2 regions of the Microbacterium sp. NPDC087589 genome follow, and region 1 is predicted to be linked to the other one. Evidence: riboswitches for the same ligand, from Rfam matches in the RefSeq annotation. Region 1 holds a riboswitch; the other holds the start of a gene.
What was found. Region 1 has a riboswitch for thiamine pyrophosphate ahead of thiM (hydroxyethylthiazole kinase). Riboswitches for the same ligand answer to the same signal wherever they lie in the genome.
Positions count from the first base shown of each region.

Region 2: linked by a shared signal. The riboswitch ahead of ACIOU8_RS17405 (ECF transporter S component) and the one ahead of thiM (hydroxyethylthiazole kinase) in region 1 are both predicted to bind thiamine pyrophosphate.

Region 1 covers NZ_JBIUWV010000008.1:15,785-19,377, forward strand. Annotated here, with positions in the region: gene ACIOU8_RS15625 (bifunctional hydroxymethylpyrimidine kinase/phosphomethylpyrimidine kinase) at 1-669, opposite strand, end outside; gene thiM (hydroxyethylthiazole kinase) at 666-1,514, opposite strand; TPP riboswitch at 1,505-1,598, opposite strand; gene ACIOU8_RS15635 (NAD-dependent epimerase/dehydratase family protein) at 1,622-2,587, opposite strand; gene ACIOU8_RS15640 (DUF402 domain-containing protein) at 2,651-3,367, opposite strand; gene pheT (phenylalanine--tRNA ligase subunit beta) at 3,501-3,593, opposite strand, start outside.
Region 2 covers NZ_JBIUWV010000009.1:126,142-129,734, reverse strand. Annotated here, with positions in the region: gene ACIOU8_RS17410 (D-alanyl-D-alanine carboxypeptidase) at 1-1,105, opposite strand, end outside; TPP riboswitch at 1,188-1,297, shown strand; gene ACIOU8_RS17405 (ECF transporter S component) at 1,291-1,947, shown strand; gene ACIOU8_RS17400 (ABC transporter ATP-binding protein) at 1,944-3,413, shown strand; gene ACIOU8_RS17395 (energy-coupling factor transporter transmembrane component T family protein) at 3,410-3,593, shown strand, end outside.

The sequences.
Region 1 (3,593 bases):
GATGCTGAGCACCCGCGGCGTGCCGGATGCCCGCCAGCGGCGCACGAAGTCGCCCGCAGCGCGGGTCGGATCGTCCACCGCGCAGAGCGCCGACACCACGGCGAGTCCTGCGGCACCCGCATCGCGAAGCGATTCGGTGTCGTCGATGCCGACGCCACCGATGGCGACGCACGGAAGCGCCGTCGTCTCGACGAGGGCACGAAATCCCTCGACGCCGAGGGCCGGCGGATGGTCGGGCTTGGTGCTGGTGGGGCGGATGACGCCGACCCCCAGATAGTCGACCGTACCGAGCGGGAGCGCGCGCACCGCCTCGAAATGTTCCCGGCTGTTCGCCGTGAGGCCGATGACCGCGTCGGGACCGAGCATCTCGCGCGCCCGCAGCACGGAGTCGTCCCCCTGTCCGAGGTGCACCCCGTCGACCCTTGCGCCCTGTACACGGGCGGCGAGAGCAGCATCGAGGCGATCGTTCACCACGAGCAGCGCTCGCCCGTCGATCACGCGCGAGAGATCGACGAGCTGAGCGACGATCTCGGCATCCGTCGCGGTCTTGTCGCGCAGCTGCACGATCCGCACACCCCCATCGACGGCCTGCCGCACGGTATCCACGACGCCCCGCTCACCGCAGAGTGCGGGATCCGTCACGAGATACAGCGAGAGATCGACGATCACAGCGTGCGCTCCTCGACCCGTGCCGCCGCAGCGATCTGCTGCGGCGTGACGGTGGCGAGCGCGTCGAGCAGCGCGACCGCGAAACTTCCGGGCCCCGCTGCATGAGTCGCGGCGTGCTCGGCTGCGACCGTGTAGACCAGACTCGCCGAGGCGACTGCGGTGAGCGGATCTATGCCCGACTCGCGCGCCGCCCCGAGGAAGGCCGCCATCACGGCACCCAGCGCGCACCCTCCGCCGGTGACACGGGTGAGCATCTCGTGTCCGTTGGCGATGCGCACCACGCGCCGCCCGTCGGTGATGAGGTCGACCGGCCCCGACACCGCGACGACCGATCCGTGCCGGGCGGCGAGCTCCAGCGCCGCCTCTTCAGCGGCTTCGGTGCTGTCGGTGGCATCGACGCCTCGGCCACCCGCACTGAGCCCGGCCAGGGCGAGGATCTCTGAGGCATTGCCTCGAATCGCGGTGGGGCGCGACGCGGCGAGCTCGTGCGCCAGCGCCGTGCGCACGGGCAGTGCTCCGATCGCCACGGGATCGAGCACCCACGGAGTGCCCGCGGCTGCCGCGCCTGTCACGGCCTGGAGGCTCGCGGCCCGCTGCTCTGGCGTGGGCGTGCCGAGGTTGATCAGCAGTCCGGACGCCACCCCCGCGAACAGGCCGGCCTCGTCGACGATGTCGACCATCGCCGGGGCCGCGCCGAGGGCCAGCAGCACGTTGGCGGTGAAGCCGGTGACGACGCTGTTCGTGATGCAGTGGGTCAGCGGTGGTGTCTCGCGGAGCGCGGACAGCAGCTCGGCGGCCGACGCCGCGAGGGTCGAATCGGTATGTGGACGCAGACGATCGCTCAATGCGACATCCCTTCGCTAGTACGAACTAGATCAGGTTCGACGGGTCTGTTCTCAGCCGCGGATGCGGCACCCCGTGTCACTGCTCGCAGTCTAGCGATCTCCGGTCGTCAGCCGAGCAGCCGCACGAGCTCCAGCTCGTCGGCACGGGTCAGGCCCGCACGTCGCGTTCGGTCGACGCCGCGTTCGCGCTCGTCCGCGACGACAGCGGCGATCGTCTCGTCGATCGGGCGGAGTCCTCCCGCGGCATCCCGATACCTGGCGTTCGAGCGAGACATGAAACCGGGCATGTCGGCGGGCAGCCACAACGGCAGCGATCGCTCCCCCGCCCAGTGCTCGACGCCGTTCGCGGTCAGCCAGTCGTCATCCGCCACCGGCGTCTCCCCGATGTGCCCTGCCGCCTGCCGGATGGCGTCGAGTACTTCCGTCAGCGAATGCCGGTCACCGACCGCGTTGCTGACTCCTGTCGCCGAGGTCGTGGCGACGAACTCCGCCAGGTCATCGACGTCGATGACCTGCGCACTGCGTCCCTCCGAGCGAGGATGCAGCACGGGGCCATCCTCGGCCCGCAGGAACGCAGCAGCCCAGTAGCCGAACCGATCGCTCGGGTCGCCCTCGCCGACGATCAGGCCAGGACGCACGATCAGCGTCCGATCTCCGAGGGCACGCACGGCATCCTCGGCGGCGACCTTCTGCGGCCCGTACTCGTACTCATCTCCGGGGCCCGCCGGCCGATGCAACGGCGCGGACTCGTCCGCCCCGACCGTCTCATCGTCGGAGTATGCCGACACCGACGACACGTACGTCCACCGCGCGGCTCGATCGCCGAGCGCCTCGACCGCCGCCGCGACTTGTGCCGCGTTCGATGACACATCGATCACGTGGTCCCAGGCGCGACCCCGGACGGCATCGTACGCGTCAGCATCTCCCCGATCGGCCAGAACCAGGCTCGCCCCGTCCGGTGAGGGCCGTCCTCCCCTCGCGAGGCACAACACCGTCGCGCCGTCCACCAGCAGCCGTCTGGCGATGCGGCCGGACAACCAGCCGGTTCCGCCGAGGATGAGAACGTCGGTCATGGACCCATGCCACCACCTTCGCCGTGCGAAGGGAAGTGCCCTCCGCTCACGGCGGATGCCGGTTCACCGACTGCGGAGGTCGGACAGCCCCGCCAACTCCGGGACGGACCAGGAGGGATCAGGCCGCCAGTCGCACCATTCCGCGGCGAATGGCCAGTCCGCCTCACGGAACGACTCGATCGCGGCATCCGCGTGCCGCTCGATCTGCGCCGCCTGCTCGGAGGTGAGGCGTCCCTGCTCGACGGCCGCGATGAGCTCGTCCTCGTCCTTGAGGTGCACTCGACCATCCGGCTCGATCTCGACGTCGAGGATGTGGTCGGACGAGTATGTGTCACGATCGGTGCGCAGGTGCGCGTTCTCGAGGTTCACGTACCAGCCGGCGAACTGCCAGTCCGAACCGTTCGCCTCGCTCCAGAAGAGCCAGACCGACCACGCCGCACCCGCGGGCGCGATGCGGAGGATGCCGTTGCCCCACCATTCCTCGACGATCCGCGACCGCGGTTCGAGCCATCGCCGCTCGAGCGGGACCGTCCGGACGCGTTCTCCGGCAGGAGTGCCCTGCCCCTCCTGCAGCGTGCCCGGAGCGAGCCAGGCGACGAGACCCCGCTCGTCGTCGCGGACCACGCGCATGGGTGTGATCGTCGATGCGTCACCGGGCTGCCAGCCCGGCTTCCGGTAGTGCCAGGAGACCTGATCACCCGGGGTGAGGAACGGCCCCTCGCCCATCGCTCGGACGCCGTCGGGAACCGCCGCAGGAGTGCTGTGGGGAAGGATGCTCATCACGACACGGTACCCCGGGGCTCGCCGGGTTCAGGTCGGCTCGGCGGTGATGCGTGCAACAGCGGCACAGACGACGCACGCGAGCTGCACATCGAGTGCAGCCCGCGTGCGAATCGGTGCGCGCCGTGCGGTGTCAGTCGCGCAGCGTGGCGCCGAAGCGCTCGGACGCGACGGCGACCCCGGCGAGCTTCGCCTCGGTGGCCTCGGCAGCGGTGAGCGTGCGGTC
Region 2 (3,593 bases), on a different contig from region 1:
CGCCAGGATCCGCCAACATCCCGTTCGTGTTCACCACCGTGCCGGCGCCCGGCAGATCGACGGACGGGGTGCCGACGATGCCGGCGAACACCGGGTTCTGCATCGCCAGCTCGGCCAGCGCGATCAGTGACGCGGGCGTTGCCCTGTTGCGGTCGTCGAACCCCGACGGGGTCACGATCGTGATGTCGTCGAGGCCTCGGTCGCGCAGCCACACCTCCGCCGCGGCGGTGAACGCCGAGGGGGAGCCCCAGATCTCCTGGGAGAGACGATCGATGTAGTTGTTCGCCGAGCCGAGCAGTGTTCCCTGCAGCAGCTGGAACTCGGTGAGAGTGCCGCCCACGGGGACGTCGAGTGCCGACTGGTCGGAGCGGCGGTACTCCCAGTACGCGAGGTTGTCTGCCCGGGTGAACGAGAACTCGGGGCCCTGCTCGCCGACGGCGAGCGGCATCCGATCGAGCACCATCAGACTCGAGACCACCTTGGTGACGCTCGCGATCGCCGCCGCGTCGAGCGACGACGACGTCGTGCCGATCCCACCGACTCCCACGGCCGCGCTTCCCTGAGCCGGCCAGGTGATGGCGGCTGCGGGCGCGGTGATCGGCGTCAGTTCCGTCGCCTGCACGGTCGGCGGCACCTCGTGCAACGGCCACAGCATGGCCGACCCGACATAGGTGCCGAGCAGTCCGACGAGCACACCGAGCGGGACCAGCACGCCGGGTCGGGCGATCGCCGGGCGCAGGTGCGCTCCGGTCAGAAGTCCGCCGCCGCTCGCTGCGGGAGGCGCGTCATCGAGCGCCTCGGTCGCCGGGTGCCGAGCGACTTCGACGGCGTCGACCCACGTCAGCGGTGTCCCACCGCTGGTGCCCTCGGCCCACCGGGCATCGGGAGCCGTGTCAGGAGCGAAGATCGCGGTTGCCTCATCATCCGCATCCGATTCAGCGGCCGGATCCGTCGCGACGGCCGCTGAGACCTCGGCCTCAGGCACCGACACCTCAGGCACCGACACAGCATGCACCGAGCCGACAGGCGCTGACGCATCGGGCGTTGACGCGTCGCCCGCGGGAACGGCGGAGGCGGTGGCCTCGGCGGAATCGGGAGCGGTCACCTCCTCACGGTACCGAACTCGCGCAGGGTTCCGTGTCGCTGCAACAGGAGCAGACGTGAGTGTCGGCACTGGGTAAGATCGTCAGAACAACCACGGGAGTCCGGCGAGCCGGGCTGAGAGGGAGCGAATCGCGCTTCGACCGTCGAACCTGATCTGGGTAATGCCAGCGCAGGGAGGAGTCACTGATGAGTACATCCACGTCTGGATCCACCACGGAATCCGCATCCGTCTCGCACGCCTCGAAGGGCCTCGGTCGCCCGGAGCTCTGGCGCTGGCGGGTCGTCGACATCGTCGTCGCCAGCGTCATCGCCGTCGCCTGCGCACTGATCTTCCTGCTCTGGAACGTCGGATACGAGGTGCCGAGCAGCATCCTGACCCCCCTGCTCCCCGGCGTGCAGGGGCTGCTCGCCGGCCCGTGGCTCATCGCCGGTGTGCTCGGCGGCCTCATCATCCGCAAGCCGGGCGCCGCGCTCTACACCGAACTGGTCGCCGCGATCATCTCGGCCCTCGTCGGCAACGCGTGGGGTCCGCTCACCATCGTCTCGGGCCTCGTGCAGGGTCTCGGTGCAGAGCTGATCTTCCTCGTCTTCCTCTACGGCGTCTGGCGTCTGCCCGTCGCGATGCTGGCCGGTGCCGGCGCGGGGCTCGCGTGCGGCATCAACGACCGCATCCTCTGGTACGCCGGTGCGGACACGCTCTTCACCAGCGTGTACATCGTCTCGACGACCATCTCGGGTGCCGTCATCGCCGGGCTGGGAGCGTGGCTGATCGCCCGAGGACTCGCAGCCACAGGCGCCCTCAGCCGGTTCGCCGCCGGCCGCGAGGTCACCGCACGGGTGTGAGCTCGCCCCTGACGCCAGCCACCCTCGAAGCCCGCGGCTGGGGGTGGCGATACGCGACGCGGTTGCGCTGGGCGGTGCGCGACATCGACCTGCGCATCGAGGCCGGCGAGCGGGTGCTGCTGCTGGGTGCCTCGGGCTCTGGCAAGTCGACCCTGCTGCAGGGCTTCGGCGGAGTGCTCGGAGGCGCCGACGAGGGTGAGACACACGGTGGGCTGCTCGTCGACGGTGTGCCGCCCACCGACGCACGCGGTCGTGTCGGCATGGTGCTGCAGGACCCGGACACCCAGACGATCCTCGCCAGGGTCGGCGACGACGTCGCCTTCGGCTGCGAGAACCTCGGCGTGCCCCGTGACGAGATCTGGCAGCGGGTGCGCGCGGCGCTGGATGCGGTCGAGCTCGACGTCGCACTCGACCGGTCGACGGCGGCGCTGTCGGGCGGGCAGAAGCAGCGTCTCGCGCTCGCCGGTGTGCTGGCGATGCGACCGGGAGCCATCCTGCTCGATGAGCCGACGGCCAATCTCGACCCCGAGGGGGTGCAGGACGTGCGAGACGCTGTCGCCACCGCCCTCGACGCCTCGGGGGCCACCCTCGTGGTGATCGAGCATCGGATCGACGTCTGGCTGCCGCTCGTCACCCGGGTGATCGTGCTCGGCGCCGATCCGGAGGGCACGGTCGTGCTGGCGGACGGCAGCCCGGATGAGGTTCTCGGGGCACGAGGGGCCGAGCTCGCGGCATCCGGCGTGTGGGTTCCCGGGCACCCGCCCGCCGTTCCGCCCGCGCCGGCGCACGAGCCGGGGGAGACCCTGCTCGCAGCCCGCGGCCTCACGGTGGCCCGGCGGCGAGGGCTCGCGGTCGCCGGTCCGTTCGACGTCGAGGTGCGCGCGGGCGAGGTGCTCGGCGTGACCGGCGCGAACGGCGCGGGCAAATCGACACTCGGACTCACACTCGCGGGGCTCATCCCGGCCGAGGACGGCAGGGTCTCGGCGCTGCCTGCGCTCGCCGCGGGGGAGAAGCCCGACCCCATCCGCTGGTCTTCTCGGGCCCTGCTCACCCGCATCGCATCGGTCATGCAGACACCCGAGCACCAGCTGCTGGCGAAGACCGTGCGCGACGAGCTGTCGGTCGGACCGCGGGCGCTGAAGCTCCCCGACGCAGAGATCACCTCCCGTGTCGACGACCTGCTCGAGCGGCTGCGGCTCACCTCGCTGGCCGGGGCCAATCCGTACACGCTGTCGGGAGGCGAGAAGCGGCGCCTCACGGTCGCGGCGGCCCTCGCCACACGGCCTCGGATGCTGGTGCTCGACGAGCCCACCTTCGGGCAGGACGCCACGACGTGGGCCGAACTCGTCGGCCTGATCGCACGCCTGCGCGATGAGGGCACGGCGATCGTGGCGATCAGCCATGACGAGGCCGTGCTGGAGGCCCTGCACGCGCGGCGCCTCGAGGTCGGGGAGGTCACTCGATGATCGATCCGCTGACCGCCCGCATCGAAAGACCGGGGCCGATCGCCCCCCGCTCAGCCCTGGCGAAGCTCGCTGCCGCACTGTTGATCGCGCTGCCCCTCGTGCTGACGATCGACGTCGTCTCGGCATCCGTCGCCCTGCTGCTCGAGATCCCGCTGCTGCTTCTCGCGGGCCTGCGGGCCA